DNA from 3 places in the Roseburia sp. AF02-12 genome. Region 1 is predicted to be linked to each of the others. Evidence: predicted binding sites of a transcription regulator. Region 1 holds the regulator's gene; each other region holds the start of a gene.

The links. The regulator Rex, encoded in region 1, represses fermentation and respiration genes when NADH is low (regulators of the CRP and FNR family bind a similar motif). The targets are predictions, from matches to a motif close to ATTGTTAANTANTTAACAAT.
Region 2: a site for Rex is predicted at 4,586-4,605, ahead of DV740_RS06475 (acetyl-CoA C-acetyltransferase). Genes of this name have one in related genera too.
Region 3: a site for Rex is predicted at 3,206-3,225, ahead of pflB (formate C-acetyltransferase). Genes of this name have one in related genera too.

What each region holds. Positions count from the first base shown of each region.
Region 1 covers NZ_QTXS01000001.1:580,910-588,671, forward strand. The annotation lists gene DV740_RS02745 (isopropylmalate/homocitrate/citramalate synthase) at 1-1,128, shown strand, start outside; gene DV740_RS02750 (GntR family transcriptional regulator) at 1,146-1,805, shown strand; gene DV740_RS02755 (NADP-dependent isocitrate dehydrogenase) at 1,824-3,032, shown strand; gene DV740_RS02760 (ABC-F family ATP-binding cassette domain-containing protein) at 3,148-5,136, shown strand; gene DV740_RS02765 (redox-sensing transcriptional repressor Rex) at 5,214-5,864, shown strand; gene DV740_RS02770 (hypothetical protein) at 5,876-6,529, shown strand; gene DV740_RS02775 (NAD(P)H-hydrate dehydratase) at 6,533-7,762, shown strand, end outside.
Region 2 covers NZ_QTXS01000001.1:1,319,460-1,327,221, reverse strand. The annotation lists gene DV740_RS06510 (DUF1910 domain-containing protein) at 1-235, shown strand, start outside; gene DV740_RS06505 (PoNe immunity protein domain-containing protein) at 251-430, shown strand; gene DV740_RS06500 (hypothetical protein) at 462-797, shown strand; gene DV740_RS06495 (hypothetical protein) at 828-1,304, shown strand; gene DV740_RS06490 (PoNe immunity protein domain-containing protein) at 1,343-1,702, shown strand; gene DV740_RS06485 (HD-GYP domain-containing protein) at 1,806-3,023, opposite strand; gene DV740_RS06480 (cell wall hydrolase) at 3,216-4,466, shown strand; gene DV740_RS06475 (acetyl-CoA C-acetyltransferase) at 4,643-5,827, shown strand; gene DV740_RS06470 (3-hydroxyacyl-CoA dehydrogenase family protein) at 5,960-6,832, shown strand; gene DV740_RS06465 (acyl-CoA dehydrogenase) at 6,860-7,762, shown strand, end outside.
Region 3 covers NZ_QTXS01000001.1:1,465,707-1,473,468, forward strand. The annotation lists gene pflA (pyruvate formate-lyase-activating protein) at 1-683, opposite strand, end outside; gene pflB (formate C-acetyltransferase) at 830-3,082, opposite strand; ZMP/ZTP riboswitch at 3,277-3,356, opposite strand; gene DV740_RS07140 (amino acid ABC transporter ATP-binding protein) at 3,440-4,180, opposite strand; gene DV740_RS07145 (amino acid ABC transporter permease) at 4,170-4,856, opposite strand; gene DV740_RS07150 (transporter substrate-binding domain-containing protein) at 4,877-5,674, opposite strand; gene DV740_RS07155 (type II CAAX endopeptidase family protein) at 5,922-6,785, shown strand; gene DV740_RS07160 (DEAD/DEAH box helicase family protein) at 6,782-7,762, opposite strand, start outside.

The DNA of each region.
Region 1 (7,762 bases):
TACTTACATAAATTAGGCGGACCAAAGGGTAAAATTCGTCAGAGCGAGTTCTTCTTATATAGCAAGAAGGATCGTGATGCCGTATATAAATGCTTAGAGCGTGGTTATAAATTCCCGGAAGTCACCAGCTGGATCCGTGCCAGCAAACAGGATTTCCAGCTGGTAAAAGATTTGGGACTGCGTGAAACCGGTATTTTGGTAAGCTGCTCCGATTATCATATTTTCTATAAAATGAAAATGACCAGAAGCGAAGTTATGAATCTTTACTTAAGTGTGATTCGTGAATGCTTAGAGACTGGAATCAGTCCAAGATGTCATTTGGAGGATATTACACGTTCTGATATTTACGGATTTGTAATTCCGTTCTGCTTAGAGCTGATGAAGTTAATGAAAGAATACAATATTCCGATTAAGATTCGTGCCTGCGATACCATGGGATATGGTGTAAACTTCCCGGGAGCAGTAATTCCGCGAAGTGTACCTGGTATTATTTACGGACTTACCACACATGCAGGAGTTCCTTCTGAATTGATTGAATGGCATGGACACAACGATTTCTATAAAGCAGTCAATAACTCGACCACAGCATGGCTTTACGGTGCATCCGGCGTAAACTGTTCCTTATTTGGTATTGGTGAGAGAACCGGTAACACACCTCTGGAAGCAATGGTATTTGAATATGCGCAGTTAAAGGGTACCCTGGATGGAATGGATACCAGAGTTATCACAGAACTGGCAGAATATTATGAGAAGGAATTGAATTATAAGGTTCCAAGCCGTACACCATTTGTCGGAAGTAATTTTAACGTTACAAGAGCAGGTATCCATGCAGACGGACTTTTGAAAAATGAAGAAATTTATAACATTTTTGATACCGAAAAATTCTTAAATCGTCCGGCACTGGTATCTGTTTCCAATACATCAGGACTTGCTGGAATTGCACACTGGATTAATACCTATTACCGTCTCAGTGATGACCGTAAAGTAGATAAGAATTCGGAACTGGTAAAGACCATCAAACAGTGGGTAGACGAGCAGTATGATGAGGGACGTGTAACTGTAATTACAGATAACGAACTTGTAGTACAGATAACTGACTGTTGTAAAAAACTCGGAATTGTATTATAAATTAAGGAGGCTTTATCGTGGGCGAAGAAGGATATTCTTTAAGCGGAAGAGTATTTCATACGATTCGTGAAAATATCTTATCCGGAAAATACAAGTGCGATGAAGAATTGAAAGAAAAAACCCTGGGTGATGAACTGGGTGTCAGCCGTACTCCGGTAAGAGAAGCCTTAAGGCAGCTTGAACTGGAAGGCCTTGTCAGAATCATTCCAAACCGCGGAGCATTCGTAGAGGGAATTACGAAAGAAGACGTAAAAGATATCTATGAAATCCGTGCACGGCTGGAGGGACTTTGCACAAAGTGGGCGGCAGACAGAATTACCAAGGAGCAGATAGCGGAACTGGAAGAAAACATTTTTCTGGTGGAATTTCATGCTAAGAAGGAAAATTATGCACAGATATTGGAGCTGGATAATAAGTTTCATGAGGTGCTTTATGAAGCTTCCGGAAGCAAAATGTTAAAGCATGAATTGTCTGCATTTCATCATTATGTGGAAAGAGTTCGAAAAATCACTTTGTCAATGCCGGATCGTGTGGTAAAATCAAATGATGAACATAAAAGGATTGTAGAAGCATTGAAACAGCATAATGCAAAAGAAGCAGAACTGCTTGCAACAAGCCATATGTTAAATACTATTGAAAATATGGATAATTATGGCTGGGACAATCTGCTGAAATAGTAAATGGAGGATAGAAAGATGGACAAAATTAAAATGACTACCCCTTTGGTTGAAATGGACGGAGACGAAATGACAAGAATCCTTTGGAAAATGATTAAGGATGAACTGTTATTACCATTTATTGATTTGAACACAGAATATTATGACCTGGGTCTTGAACATCGTAATGAAACGGATGACCAGGTAACTGTAGATTCTGCAAATGCAACAAAGAAATACGGTGTTGCAGTAAAATGTGCTACCATTACACCAAATGCAGCACGTATGACGGAGTACAACTTAAAGGAAATGTGGAAGAGTCCGAATGGAACTATCCGTGCAATGTTAGATGGAACGGTATTCCGTGCACCAATCGTTGTAAAGGGAATTGAGCCATGTGTTAAGAACTGGAAGAAACCGATTACCATTGCAAGACATGCTTACGGTGATGTATACAAGGCTTCTGAACTGAAGATTCCGGGACCGGGAAAATGTGAACTGGTTTATACAGCAGAGGACGGAACGGAAACAAGAGAGCTGATTCATAACTTTACCGGAGCAGGTGTTGTCCAGGGACAGCATAACTTAAATGATTCTATCGAAAGCTTTGCAAGAAGCTGCTTTAGCTATGCACTTTCTACCAGACAGGATTTATGGTTTGCAACCAAGGATACCATTTCCAAAAAATATGACCATACTTTCAAAGATATTTTCCAGGAAATCTTTGATGCGGAATATAAAGAAAAATTCGAAGAAGCAGGAATTACCTACTTCTATACCTTAATCGATGATGCGGTAGCCCGTGTGATGAAAGCAGAGGGCGGCTTTATCTGGGCATGTAAGAACTATGATGGGGATGTTATGAGTGATATGGTATCATCTGCATTTGGTTCCCTTGCCATGATGACTTCCGTACTGGTATCACCGGCAGGATATTATGAATATGAAGCTGCACACGGAACAGTTCAGCGTCACTATTATAAACACCTCAAGGGAGAAGAAACATCCACCAACTCCGTAGCAACTATTTTTGCATGGACCGGAGCACTTCGTAAGAGAGGTGAATTAGATGGCAACCAGGAGTTAAGCACATTTGCCGACAAACTGGAAAAAGCCTGTGTAGATACGATTGAATCCGGAAAGATGACCAAAGACCTTGCACTGATTACTACAATTGAAAATCCGACTGTATTAAACAGTGAAGACTTTATCAAGGCAATCCGTGCTACATTAGAGAAAATGTTATAAATTTTATACTCCGGGAGGGCAGAATAGTGTGCCGTCCCGGAATTTTCAGCTATAAAAAGCCCCTTGTAAAGAATGCTTTACTTATGGGGCGAAGAGAAAAAGTGAGGAGACTTCCATGATTTTAGCCTGTCAGAATATCAGTAAATCCTTTGGGACAGACACCATAATACAGAATGTTTCTTTTCATGTAGAAGATAATGAGAAAACAGCAATTGTCGGCATCAATGGTGCCGGCAAATCTACGTTATTGAAAATTATAGTGGGAGAGCTGGCACCGGACAGTGGCGAGGTAACCGTTGCAAAAGGAAAAACCATCGGTTATCTTGCCCAGTATCAGGATAAAGACAGCAACGAGACCATTTATAATGAAGTGCTTCATGCCTGCGATGCATTAATCGAAAAAGAAGAAAAGCTTCGTAAAATGGAAGAAGACATGCAGCATGTAAGCGCAGATGAATTAGAGAAATATATGGAGCAGTATAACCGTTTCAGCCATGCCTTTGAATTAGAGGGCGGACTGACTTTTCGCAGTGAGATAAACGGTGTGTTAAAGGGACTTGGTTTTTCGGAAAATGATTTCGGAAAGAAAATGTCAGAGTTATCCGGAGGACAGAAGACCAGAGTGGCATTAGGCAGACTTCTGGTAACCAAGCCTGACATTATCATGCTCGACGAGCCGACCAACCACCTTGATATGGCATCCATTGCATGGCTTGAAAACTATCTTTTGAATTATAAAGGAGCCGTAATTATCGTAGCCCATGACCGTTATTTCTTAGACCGGATTGTTACGAAGGTAGTGGAAATATCCCGCCATACGGCAACGGTATTTCCGGGAAATTATACCGCATATGCGAGGCAGAAGGAAATACAGCGGGAAAGTCTTTTGCGACAGTATTATAACCAGCAGCGGGAAATCAAGCACCAGGAAGAAGTAATATCCAAGTTAAAATCCTTTAACCGGGAAAAGTCCATTAAGCGTGCGGAAAGCCGTGAGAAGGCATTGGATAAAATAGAACGTATTGAGAAGCCAATCGATGAAAAAACAGATATGCATATTACATTGGAGCCGGAAATTACCAGTGGAAATGATGTACTTTCGGTGAAAGGTCTTTCAAAATCTTACGAGCATAAACTGTTTTCAAACATTGATTTTCAGATTAAGCGAGGGGAAAAAGTTGCTTTAATCGGAAATAACGGTACCGGGAAAACCACCATTTTAAAGATAATCAATGGAATTGTAGACGCAGATGCCGGGGAGATAAAGCTTGGAAGCAATGTGGAAATCGGATATTACGATCAGGAGCATCAGAACTTAGACCCGGATAAGACGTTATTTGATGAAATTGCAGATGCTTATCCGAATCTGAAGGCAACGAAGATTCGAAATGTGTTAGCGGCATTTTTATTTACGGATGATGATGTGTTTAAGCGGATTCGTGATATCAGTGGTGGAGAAAGAGGTCGTGTTTCACTGGCAAAACTGATGTTATCCAATGCGAACTTCTTAATTTTAGACGAGCCGACCAACCACCTTGATATTATGTCAAAGGAAATTTTAGAGTCAGCCATCAATTCCTATACCGGAACGGTGCTTTATGTATCCCATGACCGTTATTTTATTAATAAAACTGCCAGCAGAATTCTTGATTTAAAGAATGAAACAATTCTAAATTATATTGGAAATTACGATTATTATCTGGAGAAAAAGGAAGTTCAGGAGTTAGCGGCGTTTGGCACAGCTACACAGGATCGTGCAGACAATTCAGTGGCAAAAGGAAATGTCATTGTTTCCGATGGAACTGGAGAAAATAATGGAACAGAGCAGATATCCGGCGGAGGAAAACAGAAGTTAAGCTGGGAAGAAATGAAGAAACAGCAGGCAGCAAAACGTAAGCTGGAAAACGAATTAAAGCGTACAGAAGATGAAATTGCTAAGAGAGAGGCAAAGATAGAAGCATTAAATGATGAACTGTCAAAGCCGGAGGTAGCATCAAATTCCTATGAATTAAACAAAATCCATGAGGAGCAGATGCAGGAAGAGGCAGCTCTGGAAGAACTCTATGCAAAATGGGAAGAATTAAGTTTACAGAAAGATTGTTAAAGTTGTAACACATTGACATCCTTTCGGCAAGAAACTATAATTATTGTAGGGTATTGAGAGCAGGAGGAACTGGCAGAATGAGCAAAGAAATATCACAGGCAGTAATTCGTAGAATGCCAAGATATTACCGATATCTGGGGGAACTTTTAGATGAAGGGGTAGAACGTATTTCATCGAATGAACTGAGTGCAAGAATGAAAGTGACCGCATCGCAGATCAGACAGGATTTAAATAATTTTGGTGGTTTTGGACAGCAGGGATATGGTTACAATGTACAATTTCTGTATGAAGAAATTGGAAAGATTATGGGATTAAATGAACAGCATAATATTATTATTATTGGAGCTGGTAACTTAGGACAGGCACTTGCCAATTATGTGAAGTTTGAAAAACTCGGCTTCGTCATAGTAGGATTGTTTGACGTGAATCCGGAGTTATGCGGAAAATCCATTCGTGGCAATAAAATCGAAATGATTGATAAACTGGAAGAATTTGTAAAGACACATAAGGTAGATATTGCTACACTGACTATGCCGAAAGAAAAGGCAGATGCTGTGGCAAACCAGCTGGTAAGCCTTGGTGTACATGCAATCTGGAATTTTGCCCATGTAGATCTGGAAGTGTTGGATGAAAATGTTGTAGTGGAAAATGTACATTTATCAGACAGCCTGATGCAGTTATCCTATAACATGACAAAGAACAAAAGGAAAAAGGAAACGCTGGAATAGAGGTGTTTTGCATGAAAGATGACAAGGAATTTCTGGAAGCATTAGAAAGCAGAAAAGTACCAATACTTGTATTGGATCAGAAATGGCACAGGCTTTTTGCTTTAAGCGGAAAAACCAGTGAAATCAAGCAGCTGGAAGAAAAGTTAAATCAGTTGTTAGAACAGCAGGGAAAGCTTAATAATGATTTGAAAGAACTGAAAAAGACAAAGAATCGGTTGATGAAAAGCATTGTTGTCAACATGGAAGGAACTCATGAGGAAAATGAGGGGGATATTTCTTCCAGAAAATTAGATGAAGACAAGAGACTGATTGATGAAGTCAATGTCAAAATGGAAGAAATTGAGGATGAATTAATTGAACTTCCACGAAATATAAACAGTGCAAATCAGGAACTTATGTTAGAAAGCATGCGTTACTGCTATGAGAGACTAAGACAGAACAGCAAAGAAGCAGATGAAATTACGGCCTGGATTGATAAGGTAAGGGTAGAACTTAAGAAAAATATCATCAAAAAACAGAACCGTGAAATCAACAACCGGCAGATTTATTCTTATATGCATGATATTTTTGGTGTGGATATTTTAAATATATTTGATCTGCGGCAGGAAGATGAAGACCGTCTGAAGGGAAAAAAAGCGGTGGAAAATGCGGACGAAAGGAATTAATTTATGGAATATCTTGTAAATTCCCGGGAAATGAAAACATGTGATACCAATACAATCGAACATTTTAAAGTGCCATCCATGGTTCTGATGGAGCGGGCAGCACTTTCTGCGATAGAAGTAATACAGGAAAAAGAAATTTCATGTAACCGCGTGCTGGTAGTGTGTGGAACCGGAAATAACGGCGGCGATGGTATGGCAATTGCAAGATTGTTATACTTATCCCACATTCCGGTTGAAGTATATCTCTATGGAAATAAAGCACATTTTTCAAAGCAGGCAAAAGAACAGTATGAAATCTTGACATCATATGGTGTACCATTTATTGATGAAATGGAGGATGCAAATTCCTACAGCCTGATTATTGATGCGTTATTTGGCATAGGATTATCACGAAAATTAGATGATGAACTGGTGCACTTGATGGAACGGCTAAACCAGAGCAGTGCCCACCGGCTGGCGGTGGATATACCATCCGGTGTCTCGGCAGATAATGGGGCTGTATTAGGTGGTGCATTCAAAGCAGATGATACCGTAACCTTTGCTTACTGCAAGACCGGAATGGTATTATTTCCTGGTGCAGAATACTGCGGAAATATTACGGTTAAGGATATCGGAATTGGAGAAGAAAGCTGGTTAGATAAAAGACCTGCAGCTTATGCAATCACAAAGGAAGATCTAAATTCTTTAAATAATCGTGCTGCTGATTCGAACAAGGGAACCTTTGGAAAAGTCCTTCTGGTTGCCGGAAGCGTGAATATGGCAGGTGCGGCGGTTCTTGCAGCAAAGGCAGCTTATCGCAGTGGCTGTGGTCTGGTGAGAATATATACACCGGAAGAAAACCGTATTATCTTACAGACAGCAGTGCCGGAGGCAATTCTTACTACCTATTCTGCAAAAAAGGCTGATACACAGCAACTGATAGAATGTCTGTCCTGGGCAGATGTTATTATTTTAGGACCTGGAATTGGCAAAAGTGATGTGGCACACAGTATTGTAAAGACGGTACTTAAGAATGCGGCAGTACCAATGGTAGTAGATGCCGATGCATTAAATATCATAGCAGAGCAGACCGAACAGCTTCTTCGCCCGCATACAGAACTGGTATTAACGCCACATCTGGGGGAAATGTCCCGGTTAAAACAGCTTGCCGTTTCCTATATCAAAGAAAATATTGAGCAGGTTGCGGAAGATTTCGCAAGGGAATATAATGTAATCTGTGTTTTGAAAGACAGC
Region 2 (7,762 bases), 740 kb from region 1:
GATGATGGCACTTGCAATTTTATTCGATGTAAGTAGAGAAAAGTTTGGTATATTGTCGGATTTGGTAACTCAATATAATCGGAAAGATGCTTTATTGGAATTTTTTGTTAATTACAAAATGCATGGAAGCATAGAACAACTGGAAGGAGACTATTCCTTTGGCTTCCCATATGATAAGTTGACGGATATTGTTGCAAATAGAGAAAAAGCAGTTGAAAAATTAAAAGAATATTAGGAAAAATATTGGTATGTGGGACATAAAAATATGGGATGGTACGATATTCATAAAGCAAAAGAAAAATTGTATTACGGTTACTGGAGTTTTGAAGCAGGAGCTATTGCAAAAATATTAAATTTAGATGACAGCAATTTGAAAGATGTACCGTATTATCCATATGATTTGGTTCACTATAAAAGCAATAGTATGTAATCGGGATTAGAGGATATAAAAGGCGTTTTATATGTTGTGGGATAAATTAACGGAAGAGAATTATATAATATATGTAAACAGAGACATTGATTTAAAGATAAAAGTTTTTGAATTGATGGAGAATGATGAAATATATATCAACTATAAGGGATTTAATTTGACAATACCTATGTTGGTATGGGAGTTTGGAGAAGATTTAAAGTTAGCATCAATAGAAGATGTTCGTATGGAAGGCAACGACCGATTTGATAAACATTTTGTTATTAAAAAAGAGGATAAAGAAAAGTTTTTAGATGAAATATATTTCTTTTTGGTTGATAATCATATGGATTCTGTTTTAAATGAAAAGTATCGAGCAAATTGGTGATAAAGCAAAAAAATATTTTATAGGATGAATATGAAAATAAAAGTAAGAAGAGAAGCTGCTAAATGCACAAATTGTGGGAAAATTAATGAATTTTATTATTTATCAGATTTTTCATATGGTGAGAGATTAGTGCTATTTCATAACGGTATGAGTTATGCATATATTAATTTGTTGAAAGATGATGTTTATAATGATTTTATTGATAAAGTGAAATCTATTTTAAATTTGCATCAAAAAGAATTTTCAGAAGAAAAATTGCAAAATATAATTAATCATATATTTGGCATGACTTGTGACAGGATACAGGAAAGTGAGATTGACTTTGCAATGAACCATAAAAAATGCATCTATTGCGCCGCGGATGATTTTGAAGATTTAATGGCTGAGCCGGAAAAAATTATTTGTGTGGAGATGCCCAATGTGACACATCATGCGTGGAAAACTCTGGATGATGTGAAAAAGGTGCAGCGAATAGAAAAAGCATTAATGGAAAATAAAGTTATCTAATGATACAGTAGTGTATACCAAATGGAGAAAATCAGGGAATGAGAGATTATATTAAAAGTGAACAATATTTCGACGAATTCATAGCAGAAGATACAGCTAGAATTTTAAAATTAACCCAAAAAGTAAATGGCGGAGAAGTAAGACCAGACATATTTCAAATAATGAAAGAGTTAGTTAAAGAAAGAGATAAATCAGATTTATTGGAGAAATATTTGAAAGAGGACTGGTATAATAAAGAATACGAGTGTTATGAGGCTCATAAAAGTGACCAGAATATATATTATGGTTACTGGAGTTTTGAAGCAGGAGCTATTGCAAAAATATTAAATTTAGATGACAGTAATTTAAAGAATATGCCATATTATCCATATGATTTGGTTCGACAGAATGTTATATGAAGAATTTAAATATTAAATAATAGCTGTCCCATTTAAAAGAAACCCACATATGTTCAAGGTTTTCTTGGATTGAACATATGTGGGCTATTCTGTATTGATAATCCTACACCAGCTTCTTTCTTGCAGTCTTTTTCTTTGGTGCCGGCTGGGCAGCGGCTGCTGCGGCAGCCTGATTCTGGCGCTTGCGGAACCGGTCGGCTACATCTTTGATATATTTGTCTGAGGTAAAATGCTTTAAAGTATTTTCATCAATGGCAATCCGGTTATCCATGGTCTTCATAATATCCTGAATCTGGATAATGTCATAGATGTGCGGGTCACGCAAATCAAAGATTTCATTATTAGTAAACTGTAAGATAAGAGGTTTGGAATAATCCTCCGGGTTATCTTCAAGAATCATCGCCTTTTCGCCATTGGATAAATCTACACAGGCACCTCTTGGAAGAATGTGGATGCAAAGAGAAAGTGCACGGACAATCTTTGTATCATATTTTTCCGGAAACTCCTGCAAATATTTCATGGCAACGATTTCGGAAATCGGCTCATTGGTTAGGCTCATGGCGGTCATCCGGTCAAAGGCATCTGCAACCTGTAAAAGCTTTGTGCCGCTGCTGCGGAAAATCTTGGATGGGTCAGCAGCCTCTTCCGGAGCGGAGAGTGTAATAAACTGGGTAATGATTCTTAAAGCATCCGGTGATAACTTTATACTGTGAGTCTGCGGATTCAGATAATCTAAGCTCTTGATACGGCAGGCAAGGATTTTCTTTTCGTCTTCTTCTGTTAAAGGATCCGTTTTTTCAGCAAGCTCGGTCGGAACTAAAAGCCAGCCAAAATCATAGAGCAGAGCAGCCGTTACACAGGTCTGCTGAAAATCATCCGGCATATTTAACTGGTGAGTCAGCATGGCGACCAGAATAGCAACGCTGATGGAATGCTTGTATACATAATCCGCAGAGCTTCTTAAATTCTGCGCAAAGTTCAGCTTGTGGTCAAGACGGCCATACTGGGACAGAATCGAAGAGACCAGCGTTGGAAGCTTGTCCGGCTGTCTGCCTTTACGAATCATATCCATGCAGTCGCGAAGCTGGAACATGGAAATGGTCTGGAACTGTTCGAAAGCAATATCCTCGTCGGATAATGGCGGAACCGGTTCGGCAGGCTCCAGAATATAAATACCAATCAGCTCGAAATTCCGGATACTTTCGATACCCTGCCGGGTCAGTCTGGTGTCGCGGTCATAAAGCATGACGCCCAATTTATTATAGATAGGTTTAGCAAGACGCATGCCGGGTTTTAAGTCATCTGTCCGTATAAATAGCATAGCGGTTACCTCCTTACAAAATATGTTTTTCTCCGTTAAAATTCCTAGTTCAAATATAGCACAAGCAGAGAGGAAAAACAATCTTGGGATTGAAAAAGAAGTGTAGTTTTTCGTTGCATTTTCATAAGAAAGCCGTCTATAATAAAGGAAGAAAACAAGAGGCGTGATAAATCCATAAAAGAGGATAAAGATATGAAGAAAAACAGTAAACAACGTATGTTTTCCGCATTGCTGATACTGTTTCTGCTGATACAGATGACGGTGCAGGCAGATACCGGCACCAGGGAAAGAGTGGATCTGGCATCTAAGGACACCGGAAGCAGCGTGGAAGAACTGGAACGTCAGAGAGAGGAACAGCAGTCGCAGCTTGATTCCTTGAAAGAATATCAGATAAATCTTTCCGATGAACTGACGGAATTAAATAATGGATTGCAGGAAATCAGCAACGAACTGGCGGATACCCAGGATGAAATTGCGGCGAAAAATGTGGAGATTGAAGCAGCAGAAAGCCGGATTGCAGAGCTGACAACACGTTCTGAGAGCCAGTACGAAGCCATGAAGAAAAGAGTACAATATATGTACGAAAATGGTAATCAGTCTTACCTGGAGCTGCTGCTTGGATCAAGCTCCTTTTCGGATTTTTTAAACCGGATGGAATATGCCAAATCTATTTATGATTATGACAGGCAGGAGCTTTCTGATTATCAGGATACACTGGCTGAATTAAAACAGCAGAAGGAAGATTTAGAGACGGCAAAAGAAGAACTGCTTGCGGCAGAACAGACGAAGCAGGAGCAGAAGAGCAAGGCAGACAGTCTGGTGGCAGCCCAGCAGGAAAAATTAAGTGCAGCAAAGTCGGATGTTGCAGATGCAGAGACGGAAATAGCAGACACAGATGCGGAAATCGCAAGACAGAAAGCCTATGAGGAAGAATTAGAGGCACAGAAGGCGAAAGAAGATGCTGCCCGTCAGGAGGAGATTAGGCGTCAGGAAGAGGAACTTATTAACAGTCAGCAGCCAGATGCTTCAGATAATAATGTAAATCCGGATGGGACATCCACCGGGGATAATACCACAGGAAGCGATGCTTCCGGTGGCGGAACAGTGAATACCAGTGATGTTGCCATGCTGGCAGCACTGATCCAGTGCGAAGCAGGCGGCGAAAGCTATGAAGGGAAGCTTGCCGTTGGAAGCGTGGTCATGAACCGTGTGGACAGCAGTTATTTCCCGGATACCGTGGTAGGTGTCATCTATCAGAGCGGGCAGTTCTCACCGGTAGCCAGCGGTCGTTTCGCAGTAGTGCTTTCATCCGGGGCAGATGCGTCCTGTGTGCAGGCTGCAACAGAAGTGTTAGCAGGCACAAGAACCTTAAACTGCTTATATTTCCGCAGAAACAACGGACTGATTAATGGAACTGTAATCGGAAACCATGTATTTTATTAAGGAAAGCTGAAAATCCGGCTCAATAAAGCAAGTTTCACTTGCAAAAATCCCCTTTCTATGATAACATCAGATTGTCGGGAAAGAGCCGGAAAGGCTTTCTTTTATTTTTTTTACAAAAGATTGTTAAAAAAATAACAATAGTAAAAGGCAAATTTAATTCAGAAGGAGACGAGAAAATGGCACAGAAAGTAGTTTTAGCAGGCGCATGTCGTACCGCAATCGGTAAAATGGGAGGAGCTTTAAGCAATACTCCAGCCGCAGATTTAGGCGCAATCGTAATCAAAGAAGCATTAAACAGAGCTGGTGTTAAACCAGAACAGGTTGATGAAGTAATGATGGGATGTGTAATCCAGGCAGCACAGGGACAGAACGTTGCACGTCAGGCTTCTATCAAAGCAGGTTTACCAATCGAGGTTCCTGCATTTACATTAAACGTAGTTTGTGGTTCTGGTTTGAAATGTGTAAACGAAGCTGCAAACATGATTATGGCTGGTCAGGCAGACATCGTTGTTGCAGGTGGTATGGAGAACATGTCTATGGCACCTTACGCTATGACAAAAGCTCGTTTTGGATATCGTATGAACAATGCAACAATTATCGATACCATGGTAAATGATGCATTAACAGACGCATTTAATCATTATCATATGATGATTACAGCAGAGAACGTATGTGACAAATACGGAATTACCCGTGAAGAGTTAGACGAGTTCTCAGCAAACAGCCAGCAGAAATGTGAAAAAGCAATTGCTGAAGGCAGATTCAAAGACGAAATCGTTCCTGTACCTGTTAAGGTTAAGAAAGAAACTGTTATGTTTGACACAGATGAGGGACCACGTCCAGGCACAACTGCTGAGTCATTAAGCAAATTAAGATGCTGCTCTGGTAAAGAGGGCGGACTTGTTACTGCAGGTAACGCTTCCGGTATCAACGATGGCGCAGCAGCAATCGTTGTTATGAGCGAAGAAAAAGCAAAAGAGCTTGGTGTTAAACCAATGGCTACATGGGTTGCAGGAGCACTTGGCGGAGTTGAGCCGGAAATCATGGGTGTTGGACCTGTTGCTTCTACAAAGAAAGTTCTTGCAAGAACCGGAATGTCTATCGATGATTTCGACTTAATCGAGGCAAACGAAGCATTCGCTGCTCAGTCAATTGCAGTTGCAAGAGATCTTGGATTTGATATGTCTAAGGTAAACGTAAACGGTGGTGCAATCGCACTTGGACATCCTGTTGGAGCATCTGGATGCCGTATCTTAGTTACATTGCTTCATGAGATGCAGAAGAGAGACGCTAAGAAAGGTCTTGCTACTCTGTGTATCGGTGGTGGAATGGGCTGCTCAACAATCGTTGAGAGAGACTAATTCACTCTTTCTGAATAAGTAAATATACCCGGGAAGTGCAAAACGCTTCTCGGGTCTTGCGTTGCAAGTTATAACCCAGAAGGCTTTCGTTTTCGGGTAAATATAATACATGAATTTTTAAGGAGGACTAACATGAAAGTTGGCGTTATTGGTGCAGGTACCATGGGACAGGGCATTGCAAAAGCATTTGCTCAGGTAGAAGGATATGAAGTAGCTCTTTGCGACATCAAGCAGGAATGGGCTGATGGCGGAAAAGAGAAAATCGCAAAAGGATATGCAAGACTGGTAGAAAAAGGAAAAATGACACAGGAAACTGTTGACGGAATCCTTGCTAAAATCACACCAGGTTTAAAAGAGAATCTTTGCGCAGACTGCGATTTAATCGTAGAAGCAGCATTTGAAGATATGGGCGTTAAGAAGACAACATTCCAGGAGCTTGATAAGATTGCTAAACCAGAATGTATCTTTGCTTCTAATACATCCAGTCTTTCTATTACAGAAATCGGAAATGGTCTTACCCGTCCAATGGTAGGTATGCATTTCTTCAACCCGGCAGACAGAATGAAATTAATCGAAGTTATCGCTGGTGTAAATACTCCTGCTGAAACAGTAGAAGCTATTAAGAAAATCTCTGTAGAAATCGGAAAAACTCCGGTACAGGTAAATGAAGCTGCAGGTTTCGTAGTAAACCGTATCTTAATCCCAATGATTAACGAAGCTGCATTTATCAAAATGGAAGGTGTATCTGATATCGCAGGTATCGACGCAGCTATGAAGCTTGGCGCAAATCATCCAATGGGACCTCTTGAGTTAGGTGACTTCATTGGTCTTGACATCTGCCTTGCAATCATGGATGTACTTTACAACGAGACAGGCGACAGCAAATATCGTGCATGTCCATTAATCCGTAAAATGGTTCGTGGTGGTAACCTCGGCGCTAAGAGCGGAAAAGGATTCTATGTATACAACGCTGACCGTACAAAGACCCCGGTTGACGCTCAGTAAAATAAAATTTATGGAGGATTTCAGAACATGGATTTCAGTTTAGATAAGAAACATGAAATGGCGAGAACTCTGTTCAGAGATTTCGCAGAAAACGAAGTAAAACCTCTGGCTCAGGAAGTTGATGAGACAGAAGTATTCCCACAGGGAACAGTTGATAAAATGGCAAAATTTGGTTTCATGGGAATTCCGGTACCAAAGGAGTACGGCGGACAGGGATGTGACCCATTAACCTATGTTATGTGTGTAGAAGAGTTATCTAAAGTTTGTGGTACAACAGGTGTTATCGTATCTGCACATACTTCTCTTTGTATCGACCCAATTATGACTTACGGTACAGAAGAGCAGAAACAGAAATATGTAAAACCACTTGCAACAGGTGAGAAGCTTGGCGCATTCGCATTAACAGAGCCTGGTGCTGGTACAGATGCCCAGGGAGCACAGACCAAGGCTGTATTAGATGGTGATGAGTGGGTATTAAACGGATCTAAATGCTTTATTACAAACGGTAAAGTTGCAGACGTTTATATCGTAATCGCAATCACAAGTGTTACCGAAGATAAGAGAGGAAGAAAGAAGAAGAACTTCTCTGCATTCATCGTGGACAAGGGAGCTCCTGGATTCTCCTTCGGAACAAAAGAAAAGAAAATGGGTATCCGTGGATCATCTACATACGAGTTAATCTTCGAAGACTGCAGAATTCCAAAGGAAAATCTGTTAGGACCAGAAGGAAAAGGATTCCCAATCGCTATGCATACTCTGGATGGCGGACGTATCGGTATCGCAGCTCAGGCACTTGGTATTGCAGAAGGTGCATTAGACAGAGCAGTTGCATACACCAAAGAAAGAAAACAGTTTGGTCGTTCTATCGCTCAGCAGCAGAATACCCAGTTCAAGCTTGCTGATATGGCAACCAGAATTGAAGCAGCTCAG
Region 3 (7,762 bases), 880 kb from region 1:
GGGTCTACGCCTTCTAACTGATATGGAATTCCAAGTTCCTTCCATTTAAAGACGCCTAAGGTATGATATGGCAGCACTTCCACCCGCTCTACTGTCTTAAGGGTATCAAGAAAACTTCTTAAGCGGTGAAGCTCATCCTCTTCTGTTGTAATACCCGGCACCAGCACATGGCGGATCCACATTGCTTTGCCATGGTCTGATAAATAAGCTGCCATTTCCAGAATATTCTGATTGGTCTGTCCGGTGAGTTTCCGGTGTGCTGTATCATCCATATGCTTAATGTCCAGCATAAAAAGGTCTGTATATTTCATCAGCTCATCAAATTTACTTTTAAACGGTTCTTCCATGGAAAATGGATTGCCGGAGGTATCGAGACAGGTATTTACCCCTTTTTCTTTTGCCAGCCGGAACAGTTCTGTTACGAAATCTATCTGTAAAAGAGCCTCTCCACCACTTACGGTGATTCCGCCCTTTTCTTTCCAATATGTTTTATAGCGAAGCGCCTTTTTTAACACTTCTTCCGGTGTCATCAGCTCTCCGCCATCTTTTGCCCAGGTATCCGGGTTATGGCAGTACTGACATCTCATGTTACAGCCTTTTAAAAATACAATATATCTTACGCCCGGCCCGTCTGCTGAACCAAAGCTCTCTACGGAATGGATACGTCCTTTTATTTCACTCATGTTGCCTCCTATACACCAAAATACTTACGGCTGCTTAACAACCTACGATAAAAATGTGCAGGCTTTTTTCATTAAGCCTGCACATTCTGCTTTACCTGAATCGCGGAAAAATCGTATGCTCCCCGCAGTTCGGTTACTGTCTTAAATTACATACGCTCATGACAGGTACGGGCAATAACATCAAGCTGCTGCTCTTTTGTCAGGTCGATGAACTTAACTGCATAGCCGGATACACGGATTGTGAAGTTTGCATACTCTTCTTTCTCCGGATGCTCCATTGCATCAATAAGCTTTTCTTTGCCAAATACATTAACATTCAGATGATGTGCACCCTGATCAAAGTATCCGTCCATTACATTTACAAGGTTATCGATTCTTTCCTGCTCGTTGTTTCCAAGTGCGCCAGGATTGATGGTCTGTGTATTGGAAATACCATCTAATGCCCACTCATATGGAAGCTTGGTCAGAGAGTTTAAGGAAGCTAAAAGTCCGTTCTGCTCTGCACCGTAAGATGGGTTAGCTCCCGGTGAAAGTGGTTCGCCGGCTTTACGTCCATCCGGCATAGCTCCGGTTGCTTTACCATATACTACGTTAGAAGTAATGGTAAGGATAGAAGTTGTAGGCTCAGAATCACGATAAGTATGATGTTTCTTTAATTTATCCATGAAAGTCTTAAGCAGCCATACTCCGATTTCATCTGCACGGTCATCATCATTTCCGTACTTCGGGAAGTCTCCTTCGATTTCGAAGTCTTTTGCAAGTCCGTTCTCATCACGTACGACTTTTACTTTTGCATATTTGATTGCAGAAAGAGAATCGATAACATGTGAAAATCCTGCAATACCGGTTGCAAAGGTTCTCTTTAAGTCGGTATCCATCAGAGAAAGCTCTGCTGCTTCATAGTAATATTTATCATGCATATACTGAATCAGGTTCAGTGTATTTACATAGATGTCTACTAACCAGTCCATCATCTTGTCATATTTTGCCATTACTTCATCATAGTCAAGATATTCAGCTGTAATTGGTGCGTAGTTTGGTCCTACCTGCTCGCCTGATTTTTCATCAACACCACCGTTGATTGCGTAAAGCAGACATTTTGCAAGGTTTGCACGAGCGCCGAAGAACTGCATCTCTTTACCTGTCTGTGTAGCAGATACACAGCAGCAGATTGCGTAATCATCGCCCCATACCGGTTTCATTGCATCATCGTTCTCATACTGGATTGAGCTTGTTTCAATCGAGATACGTGCTGCATAATCACGGAAGGTCTGTGGCAGTCTGGATGAATAGAATACAGTAAGATTTGGTTCCGGTGCCGGTCCCATATTCTCTAAAGTATGAAGGAAACGGAAGTCTGTCCTGGTTACCATGGAACGTCCGTCTACACCTGTTCCTGCTACATCAAGGGTTGCCCATACAGGGTCACCGGAGAATAACTGGTTATAAGAAGGAATACGTGCGAATTTAACCATACGAAGTTTCATTGTGAAATGGTCAATCAGCTCCTGAGCCTGCTGCTCGGTAAGAATTCCCTTATCCATATCTCTCTTAATATAAATATCAAGGAAAGTAGAAACACGTCCTACTGACATTGCTGCACCGTTCTGTGTCTTGATTGCTGCAAGGTATCCGAAGTATAACCACTGAACAGCCTCTTTTGCATTGGTTGCAGGTCTTGAAATATCATATCCGTAAATCTCAGCCAGTTTCTTCATGTCTTCCAGACATTTAATCTGCTCTGCAATTTCTTCTCTTAAACGGATGACATCATCTGTCATCTGTCCGCATCCGCAGTTGGCTTTGTCCTTCTTCTTCTCAGCGATTAAGTAATCCAGTCCGTATAATGCTACACGACGGTAATCACCTACAATACGTCCACGACCGTAGGTATCCGGAAGACCTGTTAAAATCTTAGCATGACGAACCTTCATCATTTCCGGTGTATAAGCATCAAATACTGCTGTATTGTGTGTCTTATGATACTTGGTGAAAATTTCTTTTAATTTATCATTTACTTCATAACCGTAGGTCTCACATGCCTGAACAGCCATCTTGATTCCACCATATGGCATGAAAGCTCTCTTTAATGGTTTGTCAGTCTGAAGACCAACTACCTGCTCTAAATCTTTTAAGCTTTCATCGATATATCCCGGACCATAAGCTGTAATTCCGGTTACAACCTCTGTCTCCATATCAAGAACGCCGCCCTTGGCACGCTCTTCTTTCTGTAATTTCTGAAGTGCCCCCCATAGCTTGTTGGTTGCATCTGTCGGCTCAGCTAAAAAGCTCTCATCTCCATCATATGGAGTGTAGTTGTCCTGAATGAACTGACGAACATTGATTTCTTCTTTCCAGAGACGTCCTTCGAATCCATCCCACTCTTTCATTTCAATCATTACGATATCCTCCTAAAAAAATGTATTCAGTATGAACACTGAATGGTTACTAAATTTACTGTCAACAGACTTTTTATTCATTGGTTTGAATTAGTCTTGTTTAACTGTAGTTAGTATATACTGACCGTTATTTTTTTGTCAATATCTTTTGGTGTTCAAAATAACATACAAAAGAAAACGAGCCAGTCCTCCAGGTTCATCGCCCAGACGGTCGGCTCGTTTTCGTTATACTTCATGTGGTTTTTCCACTTATCCGTCAGTCATATAACGGTTTTATCATAGACTATTTCTTTTCTGATTGCAATAGCTTATGAAAACTTTTTATCAACTATTTTTTCCGTTTTATCTGTTCTTTCGCTACAATACTTTGGAAAGGAAGTCGCAAAGACGCGGATTCTGTGGATTGGCGAAGAATTCTGCCGGTGTATTCTCTTCCTGAATCTGTCCTTCATTGATAAACATGACACGGCTTGCCACTTCTCTTGCAAATCCCATTTCGTGCGTTACCACTACCATAGTCATTCCGTCCTGTGCCAGTTCTTTCATAATTTCAAGAACTTCTCCTACCATTTCCGGATCCAGTGCGGAAGTCGGCTCGTCAAATAACATGACATCCGGATTCATTGCCAGTGCTCTTGCAATTGCAATACGCTGTTTCTGTCCACCGGAAAGCATTGCCGGATAGGTATCTGCTTTATCAGACAGTCCGACTCTCATCAAAAGCTCGTCCGCACGCTTAGATGCCTCTTCCTTATTCATAAGTCCGGTCTGAACCGGTGCCAGCATGATATTTCCTTTTACGGTATAATTTGGAAACAGATTGAACTGCTGGAATACCATTCCAATCTTCTGACGCATCTTGTTGATGTCTACGGATTTATCCGTGATATCTGTTCCTTCAAAAGTAATCACACCGGAAGTCGGCTCCTCTAAAAGATTTAAGGAACGTAAGAATGTGGATTTACCACAACCGGATGGTCCGATGATGGCTACTACCTCTCCCTGGGCGATTTCTGTGGAGATACCATTTAATACATTTACATTTCCAAAGGATTTACACAAATCCTTTACTTCAATCAATACCTTCTTATCGCTCATTTGTTCTCAACCTCGTTTCCAGTTTATGTACACCAGCCGTTAAAATCATAACGATTATCAGGTAGATAATTGCAACACCGAACAATGGTAAGAACGGGTCATAGGTCTGGCTACGGATGATATCGCCACCCTTTGTCAAATCCGGGATTGCAATATATCCACTGATGGAAGTCTCTTTCAGTAAGGTAATAAACTCATTTGCCAGTGCCGGAAGTACATTCTTAAATGCCTGTGGCAGAATAATCAGACGCATGGTCTGCGAATAATTCAGTCCGAGGCTTCGTCCAGCTTCAAACTGTCCTTCGTCTACAGACATGATTCCGGAACGTACAATCTCTGCCACATAGGCAGCCGAATTCAAACCAAAAGCGATTACAGCCACTGCAATCTTATTATCGAGTGCAACCAGAATAATATAGTACATAATCAAAAGCTGTACCATCGTAGGGGTTCCACGCCATATGGTAAGATACACTTTACATATAAAATTCAAAACATTTAATCCACCATGTTTATCATGGGTGGAACGGATAATTGCGACTAAAAATCCAACCACAATACCCAGAAGTACTGCAAGCACTGCAATAAGCAGTGTATTGCCAAGGCCACGTAACAGATAAAGATATCTGTCTTTCTCTATAAAATCCTGTTGAAAGCTGCTTAAAAAATCGCTCAAGGTCTTTCCTCCTATACCGATTATTTATTTCTTACTACAATAACCTGGCTTGCTGTTGCATAAGTATCTGTAAAGTCAATGTTCTTAAGACGGTCTTCTGTTACAGTCATTCCTGCTGCACCAAAATCTGCTTTACCGGAAGATACTGCTGCGATGATTGCATCAAATTCCATATCTTCAATCTCTAAATCATAGCCAAGCTTGTCACAGATTGCTTTTGCGATATCTGCATCGATACCAACTACGTTGTCACCATCATAATATTCGTATGGCTCAAACTGCGCATTGGTTGCCATGGTAAGTTTTCCGTTTGGATATTCTGTTCCCTCCGGAGTCTCATATGGATGCTCTCCTGTTTCATCACCAATATAGTTGCTGATGATAGTATCGATTGTTCCGTCTGCTTTTAACTCTTCGATTGCTTTGTTGAATTCGTCTGTTAAATCTGTGTTATCTTTTGCGATACAGATTGCATATTCCTCTGCATCAAAGGTATCATCTAAGATTTTCAAGTCATCATTCTTCTCAACAAATGCCTCTGCAGGCTGCTTGTCGATGATTACACAGTCGATCTTACCGGTCTTTAATGCCTGGATTGCATCAGAACCTTTGTTGTAACGCTCTACGGTGCTTCCTTCGTCCTCGTATGCTGTTGCATCGGCATCTCCGGTTGTTCCAAGCTGAACACCGATTTTCTTTCCCGGAATGTCATCCTTGGAATTTACTGTGTTTGCAGCTACAGATGAGCCACATCCTACCATTGCTACTGTCATTGCTGCAGTTAATAAAAGTGCTGCAAATTTCTTCATGTTCTTCATATTTATTCCTCCTCTGATTATAATTATGTGAATTTATATTTCATACAGCATCATAAAATATATCAACATAACGCCTAGTATAGCATGATTCCGCCTATTTCACAAGTACCCGGAGAGTATTTGTCTGCATTTAAAAATACATTTTTCCATGTATTTTTAAACAGGCGGTACCTCAGTAGTTTGCATATTCGCTTCATAATTGTTATAATGTGCCAAGAAAAGTGATGATACTTGAGGAGGTTTTTTCATGAAGCGATTTGGCAGAATTATGTTCTGTTTTCTTCCGGCTCTGCTGGCATTTGGCCTGCAGCAGCTTATCTCCATTCCGGCAGTAGGGCTTGCCCTGCTGGGTGGTTTTTATACCAAAGGGGCAACTTCTATCGATGACTGTATGGATGCATTTTTAAATATTATTTCCACCGCCAATTTTAATGCCGGTGTCAGTGCAGCCTACGGTACTGTTGCCCTTGTGGTATTTGCCTGCTGGTATTATAAAAAGTTCCGGCAGACAGAACCGGAAAATGTACGGAAACCATTTAATATTCCGGTTATCTTCGGCATTCTTATTACTGCAGTAGGATTACAGTATATTACCAATTACATTGTATCTTTTACTGCAGCCATTAACCCGCACTGGCTGGAATATTACACTAACCTGGTAGAATCGGTGGGACTGGATAAGCCTTCCCTGATTCTGGTTCTCTATTCCGTTCTGATTGGACCTGTCTGTGAAGAACTGATTTTCCGTGGACTGACTTTGAAATATGCCAAAAGAGCAATGCCTTTCTGGGTTGCTAACCTCTTGCAGGCACTGCTCTTTGGTGTGTTCCATATGAATATGATTCAGGGTGTTTATGCTTTTGTGGTAGGAATTGTTCTTGGATTTATCTGCGAGAAAAGCCGCAGCATTTATCCTTCCATGCTTTTCCATATCCTCTTTAACATCTGGGGAACCTTCTCCCCGGACTGGTTTATGTATAAAGCAGATACCGTTCCGTTCTTCTTCCTGTGGTTCTTTGTTGGTGCCGGACTACTGGTTGCAGGACTGCTCCTCTTTTTCTTTGGAGTAAATAAAAAATATCCCAAAATTGAAAATTCTTATTATTCTTAATATCCTTTTGCAATTTTCTTTCCCTGCAAAAGGCTCTGGTTTTGATTTACAAAGGAGCGTGTCCGCTCTTTTAATAATAATTTTCGTCCTTCCGGGGTTCTTGTATATACCACATGGTATGGTCCAAGAGCCCTTTTCATATGCTTTTCAAAAATCAGGGCACGCTCCTTTTGTCTTCCGAATATTTCCGGGACACTGTAACACTCTCTTGATGTGCCAAAGATTTTTTCCCGGATAAGAAGATACCTTGGATTATCAATAACACCCCACAATTCTTCCATGCAGGCAGAATAGGTTGTCTTATCTCTGGTGGTTCCACCTTTAAGCCAGGTACCTACCACAAGTCCGTTAAAGGATTCTACTTCTGTCCTGCAATGGGCACCATCCTCTAATTCCCCGCATTCCCTCAATGCATCTAGCATTGCTTCGCTAAGCTGTTTCATCCGTCTTGCCGGGGTGCTGAATTTAAACAGACGTATCCCCTGATAGACAATTCCGGCAAATGCAGCTAACAGCGCAATTCCAAGTAACAGGAAAGCCGGATGATTACCAAGCTTCTGTGCCATCATTCTTCCACTCATTAAGAGTATTGCAAGTATCACCTGTATGATTTCTATACAGACCGCATTAATAAAGATATATCCGGTTTCTATTTCTTTTGCTGCAATTTCATCTATCTGTTCTATTTCCATCTGATTTCGCACTTCCTGTAAGGACTGGTTCCATCGCTGCCTCAATGCATTTCTGTCCTTTGCACGCTCAAGCATCATGCGGTTTGCTTTATCTACCTCATATTTTGATGTTATCTTTGGAATGTCCAGCCGACCGATTCCGCTTTCGATTACATCTTCCCTGCAGGATACTCCTAAAAATGATTCAAACCGGCGTTCCAGCATTTCATAATCGCCCTCTGCATCGGTATTACTCTGCTGTCCCTGCTCTTTTGGAAAAATGCAGGCAAGATGCCAGATGTTTCC